3 regions of the Gordonia sp. ALPHA1B1 genome follow, and region 1 is predicted to be linked to each of the others. Evidence: riboswitches for the same ligand, from Rfam matches in the RefSeq annotation. Region 1 holds a riboswitch; each other region holds the start of a gene.
What was found. Region 1 has a riboswitch for thiamine pyrophosphate ahead of thiC (phosphomethylpyrimidine synthase ThiC). Riboswitches for the same ligand answer to the same signal wherever they lie in the genome.
Positions count from the first base shown of each region.

Region 2: linked by a shared signal. The riboswitch ahead of thiO (glycine oxidase ThiO) and the one ahead of thiC (phosphomethylpyrimidine synthase ThiC) in region 1 are both predicted to bind thiamine pyrophosphate.
Region 3: linked by a shared signal. The riboswitch ahead of FFS52_RS11525 (TenA family protein) and the one ahead of thiC (phosphomethylpyrimidine synthase ThiC) in region 1 are both predicted to bind thiamine pyrophosphate.

Region 1 is NZ_SCOC01000002.1:91,486-96,144, reverse strand. Features, by position in the region: gene FFS52_RS01580 (SHOCT domain-containing protein) at 159-548, shown strand; gene thiD (bifunctional hydroxymethylpyrimidine kinase/phosphomethylpyrimidine kinase) at 626-1,546, opposite strand; gene thiC (phosphomethylpyrimidine synthase ThiC) at 1,546-3,234, opposite strand; TPP riboswitch at 3,226-3,340, opposite strand; gene FFS52_RS01565 (GNAT family N-acetyltransferase) at 3,551-3,898, shown strand; gene FFS52_RS01560 (AMP-binding protein) at 4,065-4,659, opposite strand, start outside.
Region 2 is NZ_SCOC01000012.1:107,967-112,625, reverse strand. Features, by position in the region: gene FFS52_RS10645 (thiazole synthase) at 1-83, opposite strand, end outside; gene thiS (sulfur carrier protein ThiS) at 142-354, opposite strand; gene thiO (glycine oxidase ThiO) at 351-1,415, opposite strand; TPP riboswitch at 1,412-1,521, opposite strand; gene thiE (thiamine phosphate synthase) at 1,570-2,280, shown strand; gene FFS52_RS10625 (hypothetical protein) at 2,597-2,980, shown strand; gene FFS52_RS10620 (NUDIX hydrolase) at 2,985-3,467, opposite strand; gene FFS52_RS10615 (hypothetical protein) at 3,817-4,659, shown strand, end outside.
Region 3 is NZ_SCOC01000014.1:13,755-18,413, reverse strand. Features, by position in the region: gene rpmG (50S ribosomal protein L33) at 16-183, opposite strand; tRNA gene FFS52_RS11540 (tRNA-Met) at 277-350, opposite strand; tRNA gene FFS52_RS11535 (tRNA-Thr) at 372-444, opposite strand; tRNA gene FFS52_RS11530 (tRNA-Tyr) at 562-642, opposite strand; TPP riboswitch at 798-892, shown strand; gene FFS52_RS11525 (TenA family protein) at 880-1,590, shown strand; gene FFS52_RS11520 (ABC transporter substrate-binding protein) at 1,587-2,624, shown strand; gene FFS52_RS11515 (ABC transporter permease) at 2,599-3,393, shown strand; gene FFS52_RS11510 (ABC transporter ATP-binding protein) at 3,386-4,231, shown strand; gene FFS52_RS11505 (YajQ family cyclic di-GMP-binding protein) at 4,283-4,659, shown strand, end outside.

The DNA.
Region 1 (4,659 bases):
AAATCGGAGGAATTGCGCCCGCATTGGTCTCTTCACACGATTTCACTAAATTCTTTCCAGTTCGTCACGGTGTCGAGGTCGGTGCTGTGTAATGCTTCATATCGGTTCATGTGCTCGGCGTGCGAGCGCCGATTCTTCTAGACAAGGGAGACACTCCGATGTGGGATTCATTCTGGGACTTCATCTGGTACACGATCGTCATCTTCGCGTTCGTCGCATACCTGATCGTCCTGTGGCACATCATCAGCGACCTGTTCCGCGACAAGGCGGCTTCGGGGTGGGCGAAGGCGGCGTGGGTGGTCTTCCTGATCATCTTCCCGTACATCACCGCCATCGTGTACCTGCTCGCGAAGGGCAAGGGGATGGCCGAGCGTCAGCGTGAGGCGTACAGCGAGGCCAAGCAGGCGTCCGACGAGTACATCCGGTCCGTCGCAGGCACCTCACCGACCCAGCAGATCGCCGACGCGAAGAACCTGCTCGACTCGGGCGCGATCACACCCCAGGAGTTCGAGCACTTGAAGAGCAAGGCCCTCAGCGGAACCGCCTGACGGTCCCTCGACACAGACAACGCTCCCCGATGGCGCCGGTCGCCGTCGGGGAGCGTTGTCTGTTTCTCGTGTTCGCGTCAGTCCGCCGACCCGACGCCCACACGCCACAGCGGATTGACCGGACCGTGGCCGGCGCCCAGTGGATACGCGGCCGCCAGGCAGCGGGTCACCCAGTCCTTGCCGAAGCCGACCGCCGCGGGAACGTCGTGCCCGTGGGCCAGCGCGCATGCGATCGCGGCGGCGAGGGTGTCGCCGGCGCCGTGGTCGTGCGGGGTGTCGATGCGTTCGTGGCTGAGCTCGATGAACTGGTCGCCGTCGTAGAGCAGATCGGGGGAGTGGTCCGAGGTTCGCAGGTGCCCGCCTTTCACCAGCGCCCAGCGCGGCCCGAGATCGAGCAGTGCCCTGGCCGCGTCGCGCTGCGACGCGGCATCGGTGACCGCGATGCCGGTGATGAGCCGGACCTCGTCCAGGTTCGGTGTCACCACCGTCGCGAGGGGAAACAGGCTGTGCCGCAGGGTGTCGAGTGCCGAGTCGGCGAGCAGCTGGTTGCCGTGCATCGACGCGCACACTGGATCGACCACCAGCGGAACGGATGTGTCCCGGCCGATTCCGCTCGTGCGGCACTGCTCGACGATGGCCTCGATGATGGGCGCCGACGCGAGCATCCCGGTCTTCGCCGCGGCCACACCGATGTCACCGGACACGGAGTCGATCTGCGCCGCCACGGTCTGCGGTGAGATCTCCTCGAACCCGCTCACGCCCACCGAGTTCTGGACCGTCACCGCGGTCACCGCGACACACCCGTGCACCCCGAGCAGGGCGAAGGTGCGCATGTCTGCCTGTATTCCCGCGCCCCCGCCGGAGTCCGAACCCGCGATGGTCAGGACCCGTACCGGGGCCGTTCCGGGCGGTGACAGCGGGAGTCCCGTGTAGGCCTGTTCGTCGACCGTGCGCTGATTCGCGTCGACTGTGCGTCGTCGTGCGTCGTCTGTGCGCATCAGGCGCCGCCGGTCGTCTGGAGCGGGAGGTACACGCGGTTACCAGCCTCGGCGAACTCGGCCGACTTCGCGGCCATGCCCTCGGCGATAGTCCGGTCGATGTCGTCCGCGGTGACGAGACCGTGCTCCTCGGCGTAGGCGCGGACGTCCGCCGAGATCCGCATCGAGCAGAACTTGGGTCCGCACATCGAGCAGAAGTGGGCGGTCTTCGCGGGCTCGGCGGGCAGCGTCTCGTCGTGGTATGCGCGCGCGGTGTCGGGGTCGAGGGCGAGATTGAACTGGTCGGTCCAGCGGAACTCGAAGCGCGCCTTGCTCAGTGCGTCGTCGCGTTCCTGTGCCCGCGGGTGGCCTTTGGCCAGGTCGGCCGAGTGCGCCGCGATCTTGTACGTGATCACGCCGACCTTGACGTCGTCGCGGTCCGGAAGTCCTAAATGCTCTTTCGGAGTCACGTAGCACAGCATCGCGGTGCCGGCCTGAGCGATCATCGCCGCGCCGATGGCCGAGGTGATGTGGTCGTAGGCCGGCGCGATGTCGGTGGCGAGCGGACCCAGGGTGTAGAAGGGGGCCTCCTCGCACAACTCCTCCTCCAGGCGCACGTTCTCGGCGATCTTGTGCATCGGGACGTGCCCGGGGCCTTCGATCATGACCTGCACACCATGCGATTTGGCGATCGCGGTCAGCTCGCCGAGAGTGCGGAGTTCGGCGAACTGGGCCTCGTCGTTCGCGTCGGCGATCGATCCGGGGCGCAAGCCGTCGCCGAGGGAGAACGTGATGTCGTAGCGGCGGAAGATCTCGCACAACTCGTCGAAGTGCGTGTACAGGAACGACTCCCGGTGGTGCGCGAGACACCAGGCCGCCATGATCGAACCGCCGCGCGACACGATGCCCGTCACCCGCTTCGCGGTCAGCGGAACGTAGCGCAGCAGGACACCGGCATGCACGGTCATGTAGTCGACACCCTGCTCGGCCTGCTCGATCACGGTGTCGCGATACAGTTCCCAGGTCAGCGAGGCGGGATCGCCGTTGACCTTCTCCAGCGCCTGGTAGATCGGAACCGTCCCCACGGGGACCGGCGAGTTACGCATGATCCACTCGCGGGTGGTGTGGATGTCGGCGCCGGTCGAGAGATCCATGATCGTGTCGGCGCCCCAGCGGGTGGCCCACACCATCTTCTCGACCTCGTCGGAGATCGAGCTGCGCACCGCCGAATTTCCGATGTTCGCATTGACTTTCACCGCGAAGTTCTTGCCTATGATCATCGGTTCGGACTCCGGATGCCGGTGGTTCGCCGGGATGACCGCTCGCCCGATCGCCACCTCCGACCGGACCAGTTCGGGGTCGATGCCCTCTCGGGCGGCGATGAACCGCATCTCTTCGGTGATGATCCCGGCCCGCGCCCAAGCTAGCTGGGTGCTCGCGCCGTCGACCGGTTCCGGGCGGCGCCAGTTGTCGCGGGTGGGGGCGAGGCCCTTCTCGACGTCGATGCGCGCCGTCGGATCGGTGTACGGACCCGAGGTGTCGTAGACGTCGAGGTGTTCGCCGTTGGTGAGGTGGATACGACGCTGCGGGACGCGCAGGTCGCCGACCGTGAGGTGGTGCTTGGTGCTGCCCTCGATCGGACCGAGGGTCAGGAACCCTGAGTCGGCGGGTGCGCTGCCGTCGCGAGTCGCGGATACACGTGTGCCCATGGCTTGTCTCCCTACGCCGGCATTACCCGGACAGGTTCGAGCGGTCGGCGACCGCCCGTCGCCATCTCAGCCCTCGGTCATCGTGAGAGCCCCCGCGGTGTAGTTGTCGTGCGTCCGCCACCCTACAGCGCGGAGTTCGTTCGGGTCGTAGGGGTGCGCGCGACCGTCTCGATGTGCGACGACCGGACGATCGGGGTCATCAGTTACGGTTCCGTAAGGTACCGTGTGACCCGGATCACAAGCGGGGCCTATGCCGAGGTTCGGACGGCACATGTCAGTGGTCCGATGTCCACGATCAAGAGGTGAGGAGGGTCGGGTGCTACGCAAGCATCGTCAGCGACCACCACAGTCGGCGAAGTCGATCCTGCAGCAGATCTCGCAGGTGGTGCACAATCCCGACCGCGACCGGTTCGAGCTGTGGGTCGCCGGCGACCTGGTCGGCGTGCTCGGCTATTCGACCGAGACGGTCGACGGTCAGACCACCATCACCGTCCTACACACCGTGCTCTACGACGAGTACACCGGACATGGTCTCGCCACCCGACTCACCCGCACCGTCGTGCACTTCACCCGCGAGCAGGGCGCCCGCCTGCGGCCCGTGTGCACCTTCACCAAGCACTATCTCGACGGCCATCCCGGGATCGTGACCCTCGCGCCGGTGTGATCCGAAGGTAAGCCTCGGCGGCTCCGGAACATTCCTCGCCGGACCCTTCGAGGCTCGTCGCTATCGCTCCTCGCACCTCAGGGAGCAGGGGTTATGCGCTTCCTTGGGATTATGGTGCGGTGGTCGCGCTCCTCGCGCCGGTGTGAGGAGCGGGCTCCGACTCGGCTCAGCCTGCCGACGGCTCCGACAGCAGTGTCTCGCGGAGCACCTTTTTGTCGATCTTGCCTACTGCGGTGACCGGGAGCGTGCGCACGACGCGGACCACGTCGGGCAGTTTGAAGGAGGCGAGTCCGCGGTCGGCGAGGAAGGTGCGGATCGCGGCCAGCTCGAGTGGTCGGGCCGGGGGGTGTTCGTGCGAGAGCACGACTGCCGCACAGATCTTCTCACCGAGCGCGTCGTCGGGCAGCCCGACCACCGCGACCTGCCGGACCGAATCGTGGGCGAGGAGGTTCTCCTCGACGTCGTCGGCGGCGACGTTCTCCCCGGCGCGCACGATGGTGTCCTTGATGCGGCCGGTCACGGCCAGGTGCCCCGACGGCAGCCGGGTGACCTTGTCCCCGGACCGGTAGAAGCCGTCCGGCGTGAAGGACTTCTCGTTGTGCGCCGTGGCGCGGTAGTAACCGCGGATCGTGTAGGGCCCCCGCACCAGCAGTTCACCTTCTTCCCCGTCGGGGACATCGGCTCCGCCCTCGTCGACGACCCGCACCTCGTCGAGCTCCGACATCGGTGCCCCTTGCACTTGGTGCACCAAGTCACGCGGG
Region 2 (4,659 bases), on a different contig from region 1:
AGATTCGACGCGCCGCCGGTGCCGGTGATGAGTCGCGACGAGAAGTCGCGACCGGCGATGCGCAGATGGTCCGCATCCGGGATCGTCTCGTCGCCGGACTTCTGCTCGGTCCGCGAGGCGTCGGGCTTCAGATCGGCGAGGTCAGCCACCCTGCACCGCCGTGACGATCTCGACGACGGCGCCGTCGGTCATGGTGTGCCGGTCCCAGCGGCCGCGCGGGACGACCGCGCCGTCCACCGCGACCGCGATCCCCCGGTCCGGCAACCCCAGCCCCATGACGACGTCGCGCACCGACGTGTCGGCGCCGACGTCGACGCTCTTGCCGTTGACGGTGATGTTCGCGCTGATGCTCATTCCTCTGCTCCTTCCAGAATCGACAGCACGCGGGCGGCGGTGCCCGGGGCGAGGACGATCCCGTTGCGCCCGTGCCCGGTCGCCACGACCGTTCGTGTGTCCACACGGGTGACGATCGGCAATCCGTCCGCGGTGCACGGCCGCAGACCGGCCCCCGCTTCGGTCAGTTCGTAGGTCCGCAGCCCGGGGAAGACCTCGATCGCGTCGGCGAGCAGATCCGCGACCCCACCGGCTTGCGGCGCGCGGTCGGCCGTCCCCTCGGCCTCGTACTGGGTGGCGCCGACGACGACTCCGTCCTCGCGCGGCACCAGGTACACGGCCCGCCCGTGGAGGCGTGCCCGGACGACGTGGCCGGGCGGCGGCACCGACCAGCGCGTGCGGCGCAGGCGGAGGATCTCCCCCTTCGCCGCATGCAGGTCCACGTCCGGCCAGAGGGCCGCGGTGCCGAGTCCGGCGGCGAGCAGGATCTGGGTGTCGGAACCGAGGTCGTCGAGATCGGCCAGGGATTCGACGCGCGCGGAGACCAACTCGGCACCCGCCGACGTCGCGGCGGCGCGCAACGCCTCGAGCAGCCGCCGGTTGTCGACGGACCACTCGCCGACCGCGCGGTAGCCACCGACCAGTCGAGAGCTCAGCGACGGTTCCAGGGTCCGGATGTCGCGGCCGGTCACCGACTGCAGCGCGGCATCGGTGGCGGGCTGCCCGGCCCAGACGAAATCGGCGAGATGCCGCAGGTACTCGATGTCGGTGGCCGAGGCCGCGACGAACAGCGAGTCGGTGGCGGTGACGACACCCGGGTCGTCGAGCCGCTTCACGAGCGCCGGCCACAGCCGGACCGATTCGACCGAGAGGGCCAGGGACGCGTCCTCGCCGGGATGACCCTCGCCGAGTGAACCGAGCATGCCGCCGGCGACCCAGGACGCGCGCTCGTCGGTGCCGGCGTCGAGGACGCGAACCCGCCATCCGGCGTCGGCCGCGGTGAGCGCACAGGTCAGCCCGATGACACCGCCCCCGACGACCGTCAGGGCGCGGTGGGCAGGGCGCTGCGGTGGGGAGTCCACGCTGGGAATCACCTCCCTTCGCCGGAATGACCCGGATCAGGTTCGACGGTCAGCGGAATCTGTCCGCACTCTCAGCCCGGCCGATCCGGACTCCCGTGTGTTCGTGCGATCCACCCTACGCCGGGGCGTCGGGGGTCCGGTTAGCCTGGTCGGCGTGACGACCCCGAACCGCACCAGCTCCGCGTCGACGGACCCCGGCTCCGCGACGGACCGTCGCCGGCGGCTCTCCACGGCCCGCCTGTACCTGTGCACCGACGCCCGGCGCGAACGCGGTGATCTGCTCGACTTCGTCGACGCGGCGCTCGCGGGCGGCGTCGACATCGTGCAGCTGCGCGACAAGAACTCGCCGGGTGAGCGCGAGTTCGGGACCCTGGAGGCGGGCGAGGAACTCGAGATCCTCGCGGGCATGCGGACGGTCGCCGACGCGCACGGTGCCCTGCTGGCGGTCAACGACCGCGCCGACGTCGCGGCGCTTTCCGGGGCCGATGTCCTGCACGTCGGACAGGGCGACCTGTCGCCGTCGGCGGCCCGCCGGATCGTCGGACCGGACGTCGTCATCGGCGCCTCGACCCACGACCCCGAGCAGGCTGCCGCCGCGATCGCCGACGACGACGTCGACTACTTCTGCGTCGGTCCGTGCTGGACCACCCCCACCAAACCGGGCCGCGCCGCAGCCGGCCTCGACCTCGTGTCCTCAACGGCCGCAACACAATCAGCCAAGCCGTGGTTCGCCATCGGCGGTATCGACGCCGGCCGCGTCGGGGAGGTCACCGCGCTCGGGGCGCGGCGCATCGTCGTCGTGCGGGCCATCACCGCGGCCGCCGACCCGACCGCCGCAGCCACCGAGCTCGCCGGGATGCTCTAGCGGTTCGCCTCGCGGAAACACGTTTGCCCGGTCGGTGTCGCGGGTCTATGGTGGACCGATCATGTTGTGCATCATGAGCGTTCTCGTAACCCGCCGCAGCGGGGTCTGAATCTGACCGACCCCCCGCTGCGGGTCGGTTGCGCTCTCCAGTCGGTCATCCGTTCTTCGACCGAAATCGGTTTTCGAGATGCACCCTCTTCATCTACCTCGTCGATCCTGTTCGTGGACCGAGCGCGACGACCGGCACGACGGCGACCACTTCGCCGCACGTTTCGGCCGCCCGCTTCCCCTTGGGATGCACGAGGAGGCCGCCGGGATGACCTGGCAGCAATTCACCGACGAGTACTCCCGTGGCGGCACGATCCGGCTGGGCTCCTTCTCTGCCGTCCCGTGCTCGGGCGACCTGGTCGAGTGCCGCGCGACGCTCGCGATCGCCGACCGCATCATGTCCCGCAGCGCCGTCGCCGCCGGCCCCGTCGGTGCGATGACCTCGATCCTGTACGACGTCGGCGCCCCGGTTCAGATCGTCCGGCTGCACCAGCGGGTCGTCGACGGCCTGGTCACGACGTTCCTGCTGTGCGAGCACGACGGCCGGCAGGCCTGGGCCGTCGGTGAGGGCGCGAGCAGCGACGAGGCGAACGTCCACGCGCTGGTCGCCGGGGCGAACCGACTGCTCGAGTCCGACCGCGCCGGGGTGTGAGGGCTCAGCTCTGGGGATCCAACATCGCGATCCGCTCGCGGAGAACGGGCCACGCGAGTCCGAACGCGGGATGCAGCGGGAGTTGATCGACGCGCTTCTCGTCGACCCATCGCAGTTCCGTGGATTCGAAGTTGGCGACCGTGCGGACCGGCGAGTCCGTCTCGGCGATGACCGTCGTGTAGGTCCATCCGCCGGGCGCCTCGAGGGTGACGACCGCGGCGACGACGCGCAGGTCGTCGGCGGTGATCCCGGCTTCTTCCTCGGCCTCGCGGATCGCGGTGTCGATGGCACCCTCATGCGAGTCGCGGGCCCCGCCGGGTAGCGCCCACGTGCCGCCCTGGTGCGACCACGCGGCGCGGTGTTGGAGGAGCACCCCGGTCGATCCGTCCGGCAGCGGCGCCCGCAGCAGCAGACCTGCCGCGCCGTGGATACCCCAGTATCGAGAACCGTCGGGATCGATCACCCAGCCGTCGCCGTCGCCGCGCACCACGCCTCCTCGCAACCCGGTCGCCCCGACCGGGTGCCTCCACCGTAAGTGAGATGCGCAACACCTGCCAGGGAGACTCCGAAGCCCTCTCATCGCGGCTCGGAACCACGAGGTGCCATCGACGAGCACCTGGCACGCGCGAACCGCCGAGGTCGGCGGCGCGGCGCCGGTCGACTCGGGAGGAACCCGGCACGATGACATAGGGTGAAACACGCACGACCCGGTGAACGATGACCCAGATGACACAACCCCTGACGTTGATCGCCCGGTCACGCGAATCCGGAACGGGGAACCGGTGACCGTAGGACCGCACCGGAGACGATCCAGCGTTTGAGAAGGGATCAGGTAGGTGACCGGCGACGCGTCCTCCGTGCGGACGGCGCTGACGCGTGGCGGTCGCACGATCCGTCCGGCACAGGCCTCACCCCCGATCCGCCAGGTGCTCGCCGACCGACGCGAACTCGTCGCCACCGCTCGGGAACGCGCCCAGTCCCCGTTCCAGACCCTGCGCCATTTCGCGGTCACGACCCCCGGCAAGCTGATCATCATCTGCGGAATCCTGGCGCTCGGCTGTCTGAGCACCGGCCTGTACGCCTCGACGGTCCTGGAGGACCGCACCCAGACCCTGCAGCGCCTCATCGATCGGACCGAACCGCTCGCCGAGGCCGCGCAGGTTCTCTACAGCTCGCTGTCGATCGCCGATGCGTCGGCGAACGCGGCCTTCATCTCCGGCGGACTGGAGACCCCCGATCTGCGGCAGCGCTACTCCGACGCGCTGGCGACGGCGTCGTCGTCGCTGATCCTGGCCACCGGTACCTCCAGCGAACCCGGTTCCGGCATGGTGTCGGACCGGGCCGAGCAGGCGGTCAGCGCCGATCTCGAGACCCTGTCCACCTCGATCCCGGTCTACAGCGGACTCATCGAGACGGCGCGGACGAACAACCGGCTCGGCAACCCGGTGGGATCGGCGTATCTCGGCCAGGCGTCGTCGATGATGCAGGACCAGATCCTCCCGGCCGCCCAGCGCCTCTACGAACGGCGATCGATGGCCATCGCCGACCCCCAGCAGACCCTCACCCGTCCACCCTGGACCGTGTATGCGCCGCTCCTGTTCCTGCTCGCCGCGCTTGTCCTGACGTCGCGCTACCTGGCGCGGCGGACCCGGCGGCGGTTCAACATCGGCATCGTGGCG
Region 3 (4,659 bases), on a different contig from region 1:
CGGCCGACGACGGCGTCAGCGCGATTCCTTGTGCCCCTGGTGCTTGCCGCAGTTCGGGCAGAACTTCTTGATCTCGAGGCGATCGGGATCGTTGCGGCGGTTCTTCTTCGTGATGTAGTTACGGTGCTTGCACACCTCGCAGGCCAAGGTGATCTTGGGGCGAACATCTGTTGAGGAGGCCACTTGATTGCCTTCTTTCGGGTGGTACGTGGTCGGGTTCGGAAGTTCCCTCAGGGCTTGCGACCCTTGCGCTCGGTTCCGGTCGGACCCGATGTGTAGCGGTGGAGGGACTCGATCCCTCGACCTCACGATTATGAGTCGTGCGCTCTAACCAGCTGAGCTACACCGCCCCGCGGACTTCTCGTCCAGCGAGCCCCCTGACGGAATCGAACCGTCGACCTTTTCCTTACCATGGAAACGCTCTGCCGACTGAGCTAAGGGGGCGTGCCCCGGGCGGTTGTGCCCGAGAGCCTTAACGAGGTTACACACTCGCGTCTGCGCTAGACAAATCGCTGGTCGGAGACCGTCTGTAGAGCAGTTTCGCGAGAATGAACCACGCTGTGGCAGGTATAGGATTCGAACCTATGTAGCTTGCGCGACGGATTTACAATCCGCTCCCTTTGGCCGCTCGGGCAACCTGCCGTGCCGCTCTTCCGGCCACCGTGACGGCCGTACGAACAACGCCGTGAAGAATACAACGAACACCGCATCAACGCGCAAACCGGCTGGTCAACAGGCCGGGACCCGGTCGTGGCACAGGCGTCCCACTGCGACCCCCACTCCTGCTACTGTGGCTGCGTTCTGACACGGGGTGCTCCGCGACGCGGGGCTGAGATGAGACCCGAGAACCTGTCCAGGTAATGCTGACGAAGGGATGTCATGTCTGTGCATGCGCGCATGCCGGTCTCCGGCCGTTTCTCCGACCACCTCTGGGAGGAGACGAAGGGGTTGCGGACGGCGATCGACGACCTCGAGTTCCTGCGGCGGCTCGGCGACGGGACGCTGCCACTGGAGGTGTTCCGCACCTACATGGAGCAGGACTCGCTGTACCTCGCCGGGTACGCGAAGGCCCTCGCCATCCTGGCGTCGAAGTCCCCCGACCCGCAGACCGCGGGGTTCTGGGCGAACTCGTCGGCCACCGCGGCCACCGTCGAGTCGGCGCTGCACGGCGACCTGCTCAACGGCGGCCAGCTGCCTCCGCGTGAGGGCGAACCCGAGCCGTCGCCGGCGTGCCTGGGGTACGTGTCCTACCTGACCGCCGTCGCCGCGACCGAGTCGTATGCGGTCGGCGCGGCCGCGGCCCTGCCCTGCTTCTGGATCTACGCGGAAGTCGGCCGGGCCCTGGCCGCGAGTGCCGCCCAGGTGCTCGCCGCCGACCCGAACCACCCCTACGCGCAGTGGGTGACCACCTACGACGCCCCGGAGTTCCAGGAATCCGCCTCGCGGGCAAGGGAACTCGTGGACGAGGCTGCGGCGCACGCCGGCGAGCGGGAGCGGGCCGCGATGGCCACGGCGTTCACCGTCGCCACCCGGTTCGAGCTTCTGTTCTGGGACACCGCGCTGAACCCGCAACCGTGGCCCGCCGCATGAGCGCCCGCATGAGCGCCCGCGCGCGCCGCCTCCTCACCGCGCTCGCCGCCGCGGTCGTCGCGTCGTCGGCGATCACCGCGTGCGGTTCGGGCGCCGGTTCGGACGGCACCATCCGATTCGCGCTCGACTGGTCCCCGAACACCAACCACACGGGATTGTTCGTGGCGCAGCAGCGCGGCTGGTTCGAGGAGGCCGGACTCGACGTCGAGATCCTGCCGTACAACAACACCGCCGTGGACACCATCGTGGACGCGGGCAACGCCGAGTTCGGGATCAGCACCCACAACTCGTCGACCTTCTCGCGGGCATCGGGCGCGCACACCATCTCCGTGTTCGCGCCGCTGCAGAAGTGGGCCACCGGCATCGGTGTCCGCGCCGACCGCCGCGACATCACGAGCCCGAAGGACCTCGACGGGAAGACATACGCCGGTTTCGGCGACCCGGGCGAGGAGAAGACCCTCGAGCAGGTGATCCGAAACGACGGCGGCACCGGCGAGTTCACCTCGGTGACCCTCGGGACCTCGGCATACGAGGCGGTCTACTCCGGTCAGGCCGACTTCACCGTCTCCTATCTCGCGTGGGAGGGCATCGAGGCCGAGCATCGCGGAACCCCGATGAGGTACTTCCACTACACCGACTTCGGATTCCCGGAGGCATACGCGATCGTCGTCGACGCCAACGAGGACTGGCTGGCGGACAACCCGGACCGCGCGGCGGCCTTCGTGACGGCGCTGCAGCGCGGTTACCAGGCAGCGGCCGACGACCCGGACGCGGCGGCCCGCGACCTCCTCGCCGCCAACCCCGGTGCGTTCAACGACGAGCAGTTGGTGTTCGAGAGCCAGCGCATGCTCGCCGGTCAGTACATGAAGGACGCCGACGGCCAGGTCGGGCGACAGACGCTCGAACAGTGGGCCGGGAACTCCGGGTTCCTGTACCGCAGTGGTCTGCTGACCGGCCCGGACGGGGCGCCGCTCACGACCGAGCCGGACTGGTCGACGTACTTCACCAATGACTACCTCGACACCCCTCGGTAGCACCGGCCTGCGTCGCATCGCGCCCGCGCTCGTCGCGGTGGTCGTCCTGGTGGCGGTCTGGCAGGTCTACGTCGACGTCAGCGGAATCCGGCCGCAGGTGCTGCCGTCGCCGTCGCGCGTCGTCGCGCAGGGTTGGTCGCACCGCGCGGAGATCGGGGTGCACGCCGCGGCGACGCTGCAGGTGACCCTGATCGGGTTCACGGTCTCGTTGGTCCTGGCCTGGCTGCTGGCCATCGTCGTCGACTTCTCGCCGGCGCTGCGACGGGCGTTCGTGCCGTTGTTCGTCGCCTCCCAGACCCTGCCGATCATCGCGATCGCACCGCTGATGATCATCTGGTTCGGCTTCGGCCTACTCCCGAAGGTGCTGGTCATCGCCCTGGTCACGTTCTTTCCGGTGGCGATCGGCCTGATCGAGGGATTCGCCGCCACCGACCGCGAGGCCGGCGCACTGATGCGCAGCATGGGAGCCACCCGCCGCCAGGTCTTCCGGTACGTGCGGCTCCCGTCCGCGCTACCCAGGTTCTTCACCGCGCTGCGGATCGGCATCACCTATGCGGTGGTGGGCGCCGTGTTCGCCGAGTACGTCGGCGCCACCCAGGGGCTCGGCATCTACATGAGCCTGCAGAAGAACTCGTTCCGCACGGACCTGGTGCTCGCGGCGGTGCTGGTGACCGCGCTCCTGAGCGTGACCCTGTACCTGCTCACCTTCGCCGTCGAGCGGATCGTCGCGCCCTGGGCCCGCGCCGAGGACCGGAACCACCATGACTGACCAACGGCTCGACGCTGACAACCCGCTGATCGGCGACCACCGACTTGTCGTCGACCGGCTCACCAAGTCCTATCCCCGACCCGGACTCGGACAACCTCGCCGGGAGGTCCTCGACGGGGTGTCGTTCACCGCCGAGCCCGGCGAGTTCGTCTCCGTCATCGGGCCCAGCGGATGTGGCAAGAGCACCGTCTTCGGCCTGCTGGCCGGACTCGACGTCCCCGATTCCGGCAGCGCGTCCGTCGGCTCCGAACCCGCCGTCGCCGGACACTGCGCGTACATGCCGCAGAAGGACCTGCTGTTCCCATGGCGCACCGTGCTGGACAACACCATCCTCGGCCTCCAGGTGCAGGGCGTGCCGACGAAGGAGGCCCGACGCCGGGCCGCGGACCTCTTCCCCGCCTTCGGACTCGCCGGATTCGAAGACGCCCGCCCGTTCCAGCTGTCCGGCGGGATGCGACAGCGCGCCGCACTGCTGCGCACCGTCGTCCAGAATCGCGACCTGGTGCTGCTCGACGAGCCGTTCGGCGCCCTCGACTCACTCACCCGGACCGAGATGCAGACGTGGTTGCAGTCGGTGTGGCAGCGCTACCGGTGGACCGTGCTGATGATCACCCACGACGTCCGCGAGGCCGTCCACCTCTCCGACCGCGTGATCGTGCTGTCCGCCCGCCCGGCCACCGTGGTCCACGAGGTGCGCGTCGACCTCCCGCGCCCGCGCGATCCGGCGGGGCTCACCGCGCCCGAGTTCGTCGCCCTCGAGCGAGAACTACTCGAGGTACTCCATGACGAGTCGCGTCGTGCCCTCGCCGAGCAGGCACAGCGTCGGACACCCCGGTAGACCCGCGCGGCCGCCCACTTCCGCTGATCGCCATGACATACCCTGTCGGACATGGCTGATTCTTCCTTCGACGTGGTGAGCAAGGTCGACCGGCAAGAGGTCGACAACGCCCTGAACCAGGCTGCCAAGGAGTTGTCGCAACGGTACGACTTCCGCGGCACCAACACCGGCATCGAGTGGTCCGGCGAGGAGAACATCGTGATCACCTCGGACGCCGAGGAGCGCGCGCAGGCGGGCCTCGAGGTGTTCAAGGAGAAGCTGATCCGACGCGACATCTCGCTGAAAGCCTTCGACGCCGGCGAGGTCGTCGGCTCCGGCAAGACCTTCAAGATCACCGGCTCGCTGGTGCAGGGCATCGACTCCGAGCACGCCAAGAAGATCTCCAAGAAGATCCGCGACGAGGGGCCGAAGGGCGTCAAGGCGCAGAT